Regions from separate parts of the Alteromonas sp. MmMcT2-5 genome, predicted to be linked through region 1. Evidence: predicted binding sites of a transcription regulator. Region 1 holds the regulator's gene; each other region holds the start of a gene.

Region 1 (3,764 bases):
TTATTAAGCCCGATTAAATAAGGCTTTTGCGTTGGTTCGACGGCGGGATCGACAACGATTCCCGGTACTTTGCTATTGTTCGCCGGGCAACTTTAATGCCTTGTTCGGCCAACAATGAAGCAATCTTGCTATCACTTAGCGGCTTGCTAGGCTTTTCAGCGGCCACTAATTTCTTGATCAATGCACGAATCGCTGTAGATGAACATTCACCACCAGACTCTGTTGCAACGTGGCTTGAGAAAAAATACTTCAATTCGAAGATTCCACGTGGCGTATGCATGTACTTTTGCGTTGTCACTCGCGAAATAGTGGATTCGTGCATATCTACCATTTCTGCGACATCATTTAGCACCATTGGTTTCATCATTTCCGGGCCGTGCTCAAAAAAGCCCATTTGCTGCTGCACAATGCAGTTTGCAACCTTCATTAAGGTTTCGTTACGAGATTCAAGGCTCTTTATGAACCACTTAGCCTCTTGCATGTGTGAGCGGATGAATTGTGAATCGCTACTATTCTTGGCACGGCGACTCATTGCAGCGTATTGTTGATTTACGCTTAACTTAGGCAGACTGTCGGGGTTCAGCTCAACCACCCAACGGCCATTTTTCTTGGTTACTGAGACATCAGGAATAACGTACTCAGGCTCTTTAGTAACTAAAGCACTACCTGGGCGAGGATTCAAGGTTTGCAGTAAACGCATTGCCTCGCGTAGCTGATCTTCTTTCAATCGGCTTTTACGCATAAGCGTACGATAGTCTTTGCTGCTCAGTAAGTCAGAGTACTCTTCAATCAGTTGCTTTGCTTCAGCAAGCCACGGTGTGTCTTCTGAAAACTGGCGCAATTGCACCATCAAACATTCTTGTGGAGAGCGTGAGCCAGAACCAATAGGGTCGAACATCTGAATGCGCTTTAGCACACATTCTATTTCGTCCATTTCAATCGGCTCTTCCATATCATCATCGTTAACCGCTTCTAAAATATCATCAAGGGTAACGGTTAAATAACCTGACTCGTCAATAGAGTCGATGATTGCTGTAGCGATTGCGCGATCGGTATCCGAGAAATGGGTAAGGCGCATTTGCCAAAGAAGGTGCTCTTGAATATCTTCAGTAGTCTCACCTTGGAAGATTTGCTCGTCGTCATTGGATGGACCCGGAGCAGGCGAAGATGAAGCAGAGTAGTATTCGTCCCATGTGCTGTCGATTGGCAGCTCATCGGGAAGATCGTTTTTCTCAAGTGCATCGCCGGCTTCTAGTGTGTCACTAGATGCAGAAGCAGTGGCCTCAGAGCCGCTGTCATCGTTGTCGATATTGTTCTTTTCTAGTTGCGGCTCGTCGTTACCTTCTTCAACTTCTAATAGCGGATTAGAATCGAGCGCTTCTTGGATCTCTTGTTGAAGATCAAGTGTAGAAAGCTGCAGCAGTTTAATGGCCTGCTGAAGCTGTGGTGTCATGGTAAGTTGTTGGCTAAATTTTAGCTGTAAAGATGGTTTCATCTACGTCTTATTTAAATGCTCTAAATTGAATATACCAGAGCGAAACTGAAAAATGACAATTCGGTTACATTAACTATAGCCTGAATTGTTCGCCTAGGTATACATCCCTTACTTTTTGATTACTTAAAACCTGTTCCGCCGTTCCTTGCGCAATAAGCTCGCCATGACTCACAATGTACGCCTTTTCACAAACATCCAATGTCTCTCGTACGTTATGGTCCGTGATAAGGATTCCAATACCCCTATCGCGAAGATGTTGTATTATCTTCTTTATATCATTAACTGATATTGGATCAACACCAGCAAATGGTTCGTCTAACAAAATAAATTGCGGTTTTGCTGCCAGAGCGCGGGCAATCTCAACGCGACGGCGTTCGCCCCCTGACAAACTCATCCCCGTACTATTACGTATATGGTTAATATTAAATTCATCAAGTAGCGCATCTGCTTCTTCTTCTTGCTGTTGTGAATTTAAATCTTTACGGGTTTGCAAAATGGCCATGATATTTTCATGCACTGTGAGCTTTCTGAAAATAGAGGCTTCCTGCGGTAGGTAGCCAATTCCGCGGCGTGCGCGCTCGTGCATGGGCTGATGAGTTAGCTCATTGTCGTCGATTTCAATCTTGCCTTTATCCAGATTCACTAAACCAACAATCATGTAGAATGTGGTGGTCTTACCAGCGCCATTTGGGCCAAGAAGACCAACAATTTGACCCGTTGAGACAGACAGGCTTACATCTCGTACAACCTGTCGTGACTTGTAAGCCTTAGCAAGATTTTTAGCGCTCAAAGTTGCCATTGCTATTCATTGCCCTCGTTGTCTTTTTTGTCTTTCTTAGACGAAGTTTTGCGAATGGTCTCAGGTGTGAATACTGTGGTCACTCGACCCTCACCATCCTTACCTGCGCCGCCAGTCGCTAGCAATTGCTCGGTAATCATATCGAACGTGATGTTGTCACCCTGTACTTTACTGGTGTCTTGTTTCAACTCTGCGTTTCCGGCAAGAGAAATCGTTCGGTTCACCACTTCATAGCGTATTTCATTAGCTTTTGCCGAAACTGGCGTGCCGTCTTCCAATTGCTGGGAATAGCTTGCAGGCTTTCCTCTAGCAATAAATATTTCACGACCACCACCGTCAGTGGCAATTACTTCCACTTCGTCAGCTTCAATAACCAAAGAGCCTTGAGTTATGAGTACGTCGTCTTTGTACAACGCGGTTTTATTTTTACCGTCGATAAACTGGGTGTTCGAGCCTATTTTTATGGGCTGCGAAAAATCATCTTCACTGGCGTGTACCGCACCGCTAGCGATGGCAAGCAATAAACTAGTTGCTAGGGGAATAAGTGGTTTGTACATGATCTAAAAGCTCGTATTCTTGTGTGCGTAAATTCGCGTTAAACCCATTACTTAAAATGACATATTGGGTGCCCAGTATTTCAACGGGTTGGTCAGATGTCATTTGCTTGGTTTCTAAATTAATTTGAATGTACTCGGTCGATATACTTCTGACAAAGTCATCGCCAGTTTGGTTCTCAATATTAACTTGGTTTTCCAGCTGGATTAGCTCGTTATTGTATAGTGTACCTTCATCAGCGGTTACCACCCATGGTGATGACGCGTTTTCTGTATAAAGGGTGTATTTAGGTTGCTGAAACAATACAAAGCCAAGCTGGTCGTAATGCTCCATCGACTCTGCAAATACTTTGTGATTTAACTCACCGTCTTGATTGTACAGCGTAGTTGTTAGATTTTTTGCTTTGTAGGCGGGCTTTAGCGCATCGTTTTCACGATTCCCCTGCGTTTCAGGCTGCTCTTCCATCCACGTAGGGATGTACATCAGCATCGCCAGAATAAATAGCGCCGATATACTTAATCCTAAGCGATTAAAGCCAAACAGGCTCATACACTAGCTCCAAAAATCTCATTTGCTACCCCTTTGGCCTGCAAAATGGTATCCGATATTTCTCGGACCGCGCCAAACCCACCGGGAAGGGTCGTAATCCAGTTAGCTTGTTTTGCTACGTAAGGATGGGCATCGGCAACCGCAATTTTAACCGCAACGTGCTTGTACATACCCGTATCTGGCATGTCATCACCTACCGCAGCCACTTCGTCAGTGTTTAACTCAAGGCGTTTCATCAGGTCGCTAAGCGCGTCTGCTTTATTCTCTTCGCCTTGAATTATATGTGCAACATTCAGTGCCTTCATTCTATTTTCAACAATGGCAGAGCGACGTCCAGTAATAACCGCAACATTCACTCCATTGCTC
Region 2 (3,764 bases), on a different contig from region 1:
GAAGTTATGGCGAACAAGGAAGAGCCCGTGGCATTTCAAACAGACAGGCAGTGCACTATGTCAGGCTGCGATGAAGTGGCACAGCCTATGGCCGTCCCAAGCTCAAACGACGTTGTGAAAACTCAAATTAACGACATCTACTTTACTATTGATGTAATGATGGCGAATGATAAAACGCGTCTAGGTAAAAATGCTTTTACTGTCTTAGAGGTACTATCAGAGCCTCTAGAGCCAAAAAATGGCAACTAGCTGAGCGTTTTGCCACTCACTAATGCTTTGAAACATCAGTTTTAATAGAAATGCTTTTCAGGCCCTAGTTGCAGTTACTGAAAAGCATCGCTCAAACATATAAACAAAACCGTAATATGTTTCAAAGCCATCAACCTGTGCACTAGTCTTTATTACTTTTTCTGTTGTGGCTAACAGGCCAGTGGCTAACTGCATTCTTCACTTTTCTACAAACTTGGTCGGTGTCATATTCGTTTCTTCTTTAAAGAGTCGATGACACTGCTGCTATCACAGCCTCTAATTTATAGCTGTTGTCCATTCTCCTGAATTGCTTCTTGCATTTTTAATGGCCCGTTAATCTTCTATTAATGTTGTACAAAAGTCTCCGTCATCATAGCTCGCTATCATTAAACCCATGAACTGCAGAGCAGATTTATATACCTCTATCGACAGCGTTATAGCGGTACTGCTCTAAGCAATTGAATCAGTTAATAGCACATATTTATTTTGCAAATGACTAAGGAGTCAGGCGATGAGAAAGCTAAGCACGTTAATGACAAAAACTACCCTTGTAGCAGCTACAGTAATGTTAGTGACTGGTTGCAGTGCAGTAGCAAAACCGCAGATGGAGCATTCAGCTAGTTCGAATGTTCCGGCGTTAAAAACTAAAGCACTCGACAACGCATTACTTTATTCCGACGAATGTATTACTGAGCGAGAAGTGGTAACGGCACAAAAGATGTGGGGCGACGGGATAGTGCGAATTGGTGCAGTATTTAGCAATGATGGTGATTACTCTGGCGAAGCCGCAGATTTCATCCAAGCTATGTATGGTTATGATCTAAGCAGCGTACTGTTTAAACCAACGCTTGCAGCTAACGACCAGTTCCGTTCAAGCTTCGATGCTGCGCTTTCATACTTTGTTGGTGGTAACGACGCTTACGAAGAGGACAAAGGCTTTGCAATAAAGCCTTACACAAATGTGAAATTCGATAATGTGGGTATTATCAACAACAGCTGTCGCATGGCCGTGGCGATGGGCAACTACTTCTTTACCGATACAAAAGGTGGCGAAACGAAGGTGGAATACACTTTTGCCTATGTCAAAGATAGTGACGGCGACCTGCGTATTGTTGCTCACCAATCTTCGTTACCTTACAACCCAAACGGTAACTAAATAGGCCACTGCCCCTCCATTCTTAGGAAGTGTGAGGGGCGAAACACTCTCCCTTTGCAGGCAAGGCGTCCCTTCCCTTTCGCTTTGCCTCTTTTTTATTTTCAACGAGAAAAACTATGTGCGCAAAACGAATTATGACGCGTTGCGTCTTACTACTTGTGATGGCGATGACAGCCGGCGTTAAGTCGCACGCCGAGTCAGATTTTCAATCTTGGAACGCCCTCGCACTCACTGGAGATGCCGATGATAAAGGTAAATGGCAATTTTGGTTTGACGGTCATTTACGCTTTAAAGACGACGCATCTCGCCTAGGCGCTTCTATCGTTCGTCCCGGTGTCGGCTACAAACTATCAAGCGATACAACCTTGTGGCTGGGTGTTGCAAGAGTAACGATAGACTCAGACAACGGTTCAATTGAAGAAGACAGGGTGTGGCAGCAAGCCACGTATTCATTAAGCAAATTTATGGGCGGTACCATTTCAGGTAGAAGTCGTTTGGAGCAGCGATTCAGGAGCGATGAAGGCGGTGATACAGGCTATCGGTTTAGACAATTTATACGGTGGTCGAAACCTTTAAATGAGCAATGGTCAATGGTCGTGTGGGACGAGGTATTTTTGGGTTTGAACGACACAGACTGGGGCCAAACTAGCGGGTTTGATCAAAATAGACTTTACGTGGGACCGGCCTATCACCTCAACAAGAAATGGCGCGTCGAGATGGGATACTTACAGAATCATATTGCGTCGCCAGGCGCCAATTCAGTCGCCATAACAAACCACAACCTTGCTCTCACGTTCTTCGGAAGCTGGTAAGAATCAAAGAATAACTCCAGCCAAAGGCCCTTAACACACATAGAGTAAAGTTGGGTGACTAGGGCCTTACTCAATCATGTAAAAAATGCATTCGTACGTGTAATCGTGACGTTAATTGCCTGCAGATACGGCCTGACAACCAGAGAAAAATTAAATTATATCATTATATTTCAATAACTTAAAAAACAGGCACAAAGATAGCATTAGTTAAAGTGAAAGTAACGGAAGCAATACGAGGATTTAGTTATGTTAGGTTGGGCAATCACATTTTTTATCATCGCCATTATTGCAGCAGTTTTTGGTTTTGGAGGCATCGCAGGTGCAGCAACAGGTATCGCACAGTTTCTTTTCTTTGTGTTTATCGCGTTGCTAGTAATCTCACTTATCGCAAATGCGTTACGTGGTAGAGCACCAAGAGCCTAAGAGTTAGAAGTATTTTAATAGGAAAAAGGAGTAAGGATATGTTTTCATTTAAAAACTTATCAAAGGTACTAGTAGCATCAGCATTTGCACTATCACTAGCAGCTTGCGGTGACGGTGAAGCGGAAGACGCAGGCGAAGAGCTAGACGAAATTGTTACCGATGCAGGTAATGCCGTTGAAGACGCTTGTGAAGATGTGAAAGAAGGCGTAGACGCTGAAGATAAAGACTGTTAATCACGTTTTTATCAAAAAAGGGCCAGACAATTGTCTGGCCCTTTTTGTGTTTACAGTCGACGTGGTTTGACCTAACTGGTTAGTTAAGACACTTCTTCACCACCTAACTCACGAGCAAGATCGTCTAGTGTAGATAGCGTCGAATCAAATTCACCTACGCCGTAACGGTATTTTACACTCACGTGATGATCCGTACGCCCGAATTTCACTCTTAACCCTTCTGCGTCAATATGCTTTACAGTATTCAAAAAGCGATAAGCAGACATTTCTGTTTCAAATTGAAACTCAACACTGTTTTCCATTTAGGCTTTCCGTTTAAGCAACAATTTCAGGGTGAGCATCAATAACTGAAACAACTCGTTGCAGCAAATGGTTATCTTCTTCGCTTATCGAGTCGTATGATAACCAGTCAGCAAGAATGTCGGGAGCTGTTGCCGCTTCGCCTTGTTCCAACTTAGATGTCATCATTTGTAGCTGTACGCTAGAGCGTATAGATGCGTCTGCATCTGGGCTTGGCATACCAGTTGCGACTTCTAATGCTACCGTTAACCATTGTCTATCGTGCTGAGTTTTTTTATTTCCAGTTGACTGACCCAATACGCTTGACCAACGCTTCCCTAACGTTTCCGCTAGAGATTGCTCATCACCACTTCCCTCACCTACACTTAGCTGTAGTAAAGAAATCAGAGCCTTAGCTCGCGCCAATCGGGCTTGAGATTGTGCATTTTTCGCTTGCGCCGCGCGCTTACTTTCAAGTGAATCAATCTTTTTATCTACTTTCGTACGTTGCGCTCTAGGCAAGTCGGTTAACTGAACGCGAACGTCGCTTATTGATTGACTGAACGTTGCATCATCGCTGTTGATGTCAACAGCTTCCACTTGCTTGAGTAG
Region 3 (3,764 bases), on a different contig from region 1:
CAGTCATTTCTGCTTTACGCAGACCAAGCTGTTCCATGATTGAACCCTGGTGCTGTTCTTCACAGTCGATAGTCAGGGTTTCGTATGGTTCTTGCGTTGCGCCGTCAACTTCTTTCAGAATTACTTCTGGACGTGACACTGCAAGCTCGTAACCTTCACGACGCATGTTTTCGATAAGAATACCTAGGTGAAGTTCACCACGACCAGATACGCGGAACTTGTCCGGATCAGGCATTTCTTCAACGCGCAGTGCAACGTTGTGTACTAGTTCGTCTTTAAGGCGCTCTAGAATGTTACGTGACGTTACATACTTACCTTCTTTACCTGCAAACGGCGAGGTGTTTACCTGGAACGTCATGGTTACTGTAGGCTCGTCAACCGTAAGTGGAGGAAGTGCTTCTACAGTGTTGACGTCACAAATGGTGTCAGAGATCTTAAGTTCGCCAAGACCTGTGACTGCAATGATGTCGCCCGCGTGCGCAGATTCAACTTCGTGACGAGCAAGGCCAAGGTAGCCGTAAACTAAGCCTACTTTGCCGTTGCGCTTTTTGCCATCAGCAGTAACAACCGTTACTTGTTGATTTGGCTTAACAGAACCACGCTTAACACGACCTACGCCGATAACACCCACGTATGAGTTGTAGTCAAGCTGAGAGATCTGCATTTGGAATGCGCCGTCGATATCTGCATCAGGAGGAGAAACCTGGTCAACGATAGTTTGGAACAATGCCGTCATATCGTCTTCTTTAGTATCTGCATCTAGTGATGCCCAACCGTTAAGTGCAGACGCATAAACAACTTGGAAATCTAGCTGTTCGTCAGTTGCACCTAGGTTGTCGAATAGGTCGAAAACTTGATCCATAACCCAATCAGGACGCGCACCAGGCTTGTCGATTTTGTTGATAACAACAATTGGCTTAAGACCTTGAGCAAATGCCTTTTGCGTAACGAAACGGGTTTGTGGCATCGGGCCTTCTTGCGCATCTACAAGTAGAAGTACAGAGTCAGCCATCGACATTACACGCTCTACTTCACCACCGAAGTCAGCGTGTCCTGGAGTGTCTACGATGTTGATACGGTAGTCGTTCCAGTTAATCGCTGTGTTCTTAGCTAGGATGGTAATGCCACGTTCTTTCTCGATGTCGTTCGAGTCCATTACGCGCTCTTCTTGCTCGCCTCGAGATTCAAGGGTGCCAGACTGCTGTAACAGTTTGTCTACCAGGGTGGTCTTACCGTGGTCAACGTGGGCGATGATTGCGATGTTACGCAATTTATTAATATCAGTGGTATTCATGCTTATATAGAGCCTGTGTAAATCAACGTCTACTTCAATTCAGTGGAAAGGAGTATGCGTTAGATTTGTTGCAAAAAAATGCAGATAGAAAAATTTGCGCGGATTGTACAGAAAAACCACGACGTTTGCGCATCTTTTTTTTGATGGAAACGAGTTTTATTGGTTTTCAAACACTTGTTCAACAAATAACCAGCCCCGTTGCACCTAATTGATCATATTTGGTGGCTATACGCTACAAAGTAATCTAGGCTGATTGACGTACAAATGAGCACAAAACGCCATATTGGTGCAACATTGCACCAATATAATGCAATTTAATTCAAACGGAAGTGATAGATGCCCGTCTATGCCACAGAAATCGGTATACATATAGATGGCATGATAATCGCTTTCACTTTTGCCACTGTTGGAGTGAAGCTGATCATTCCGCATTTTTACATTAAACCTGGAGGACACGATGTCAGTAGAAAAGGCATTAGAGCTGATTAAAGAAAGTGAAGCGAAGTTTGTAGATTTACGTTTTACCGATACAAAGGGTAAAGAACAACACGTATCTATTCCTGCGAGCGTTGTTGATGAAGAGTTTTTCGAAGAAGGTAAAATGTTCGATGGTTCTTCAATCGCTGGCTGGAAAGGCATCAACGAATCAGACATGGTTCTTCTTCCAGACGCAACAAGCTGCGTAGTTGACCCTTTCGCTGAAGAGACACAAGTAAACATCCGTTGTGACATCGTTGAACCTTCAACAATGGAAGGTTATGAGCGTGACCCTCGTTCAGTTGCTCGTCGTGCAGAAGAATTCCTAAAATCAACTGGCATCGGTGACACATGTTTCTTCGGCCCAGAGCCAGAGTTTTTCCTTTTTGATGACGTACGCTTCCACACTGACATGGCGGGTTCTTTCTACAAGATTGACTCTTCTGAAGCAAAGTGGAACTCTGGCGAAGAGTTTGAAGGCGGCAACATGGCACACCGCCCTGGCGTTAAAGGCGGTTACTTCCCAGTACCACCAGTGGACTCTGCTCACGATATCCGTGCTGCAATGTGTCTAGTTATGGAAGAGATGGGCCTTGTTATCGAAGCGCACCACCACGAAGTAGCAACTGCTGGCCAAAACGAAATTGCTTGCCAATTCAATACGCTAGTTAAGAAAGCTGACGAAATTCAAGTTTACAAGTATGTTGTTCACAACGTTGCACACGCATACGGTCAAACAGCTACCTTTATGCCTAAGCCGCTTGTTGGCGATAATGGTTCTGGTATGCACTGTCACCAATCTATCTCTAAAGATGGCGTAAACATCTTTGCAGGTGACAAGTACGCAGGTCTTTCTGAGGAAGCACTTTACTACATTGGTGGTATCATCAAGCACGCGCGCGCAATCAACGCGTTTGCTAACGCTTCTACTAACTCATACAAGCGTCTGGTTCCTGGATTCGAAGCACCGGTAATGCTTGCATACTCTGCACGTAACCGTTCTGCATCTATTCGTATTCCTCACGTAACTAGCGATAAAGCACGTCGTATTGAAGTACGTTTCCCTGACCCAACAGCTAACCCATACCTAGCGTTCACTGCTATGCTTATGGCGGGTATCGACGGTATTAAGAACAAGATCCACCCTGGTGATTCAATGGATAAAGACTTGTACGACCTACCGCCAGAAGAAGCTGCTGAAATTCCAACAGTTGCAAGCTCGCTAGAAATGGCACTTGAAGCTCTTGATAACGACCGTGACTTCCTTAAAGCTGGTGGCGTTATGACTGACGACATGATTGATGCATACATCGATCTTAAGTCTGAAGAAGTAACGAAACTTAACATGACTACTCACCCTGTTGAGTTCGACATGTACTACAGCTTGTAAATTCGCACTGTATAGTAATTTATACTAAAGCCCGCTCTGCGGGCTTTTTTTATGCGTACAATTTATCTACTATGTTTTTATAGCTATGCTAACGAATACTCTTTCATACTGCATCAACTGCGCACAGGGCTTTGCCCGCTTGCATCTGCATACAACTAGAAAGATTATCCATAAGCCAAACATAGCAAGCTATATGAATTAGCCAGCTAGCCAAAACCACATTGATTAGGTAACGACACGTGCACTACATGACGCGACACATTTGCTTAATTTCGCTATTACTAAGTAGCGGCAATGGCTTACTGCCTGTGCAAGCGGAAATGCTGAGCCAAGAAAGTACCCAGCAAGAAGCACAAGAAAGCGAAACCGGACAAAGCAGCAATGCAACATCAGCCGCAGCTACCTCTCCAATGACCATATACAAGGTGGTAGGTAAAGACGGCTCTGTGACTTACACCGACAAGCCGCAGCAAAACGCAGAACCCCTAGCTTTCGATGTAAAAACGCAAAACGTAGTAACCGCGGCAAAGGTTACCCCACCTCCCCCTGCGAAGCCGGCTGCCCCCAAGCCCAACTATCGCGTAGTCATTAAGTCACCTGCAC

The links. Region 1 encodes sigma-54, which starts transcription at its own class of promoters, with help from an activator protein. Its sites were predicted from a motif close to GTTGGCACGNNNNTNGNNT; they were not measured.
Region 2: MHN09_RS14835 (DUF1328 family protein) is a predicted target of sigma-54. The motif match lies at 2,403-2,421, and genes of this name have one in related genera.
Region 3: glnA (glutamate--ammonia ligase) is a predicted target of sigma-54. The motif match lies at 1,667-1,685, and genes of this name have one in related genera.

What each region holds. Positions count from the first base shown of each region.
Region 1 covers NZ_JAKRFB010000014.1:59,171-62,934, forward strand. Annotated here, with positions in the region: gene MHN09_RS08370 (RNA polymerase factor sigma-54) at 14-1,495, opposite strand; gene lptB (LPS export ABC transporter ATP-binding protein) at 1,569-2,294, opposite strand; gene lptA (lipopolysaccharide transport periplasmic protein LptA) at 2,297-2,851, opposite strand; gene lptC (LPS export ABC transporter periplasmic protein LptC) at 2,820-3,398, opposite strand; gene kdsC (3-deoxy-manno-octulosonate-8-phosphatase KdsC) at 3,395-3,764, opposite strand, start outside.
Region 2 covers NZ_JAKRFB010000036.1:33,268-37,031, forward strand. Annotated here, with positions in the region: gene MHN09_RS14820 (hypothetical protein) at 1-249, shown strand, start outside; gene MHN09_RS14825 (hypothetical protein) at 761-1,405, shown strand; gene MHN09_RS14830 (DUF2490 domain-containing protein) at 1,522-2,217, shown strand; gene MHN09_RS14835 (DUF1328 family protein) at 2,464-2,640, shown strand; gene MHN09_RS14840 (hypothetical protein) at 2,679-2,873, shown strand; gene MHN09_RS14845 (hypothetical protein) at 2,957-3,175, opposite strand; gene MHN09_RS14850 (DUF349 domain-containing protein) at 3,189-3,764, opposite strand, start outside.
Region 3 covers NZ_JAKRFB010000033.1:43,626-47,389, reverse strand. Annotated here, with positions in the region: gene typA (translational GTPase TypA) at 1-1,294, opposite strand, end outside; gene glnA (glutamate--ammonia ligase) at 1,752-3,161, shown strand; gene MHN09_RS14250 (DUF4124 domain-containing protein) at 3,410-3,764, shown strand, end outside.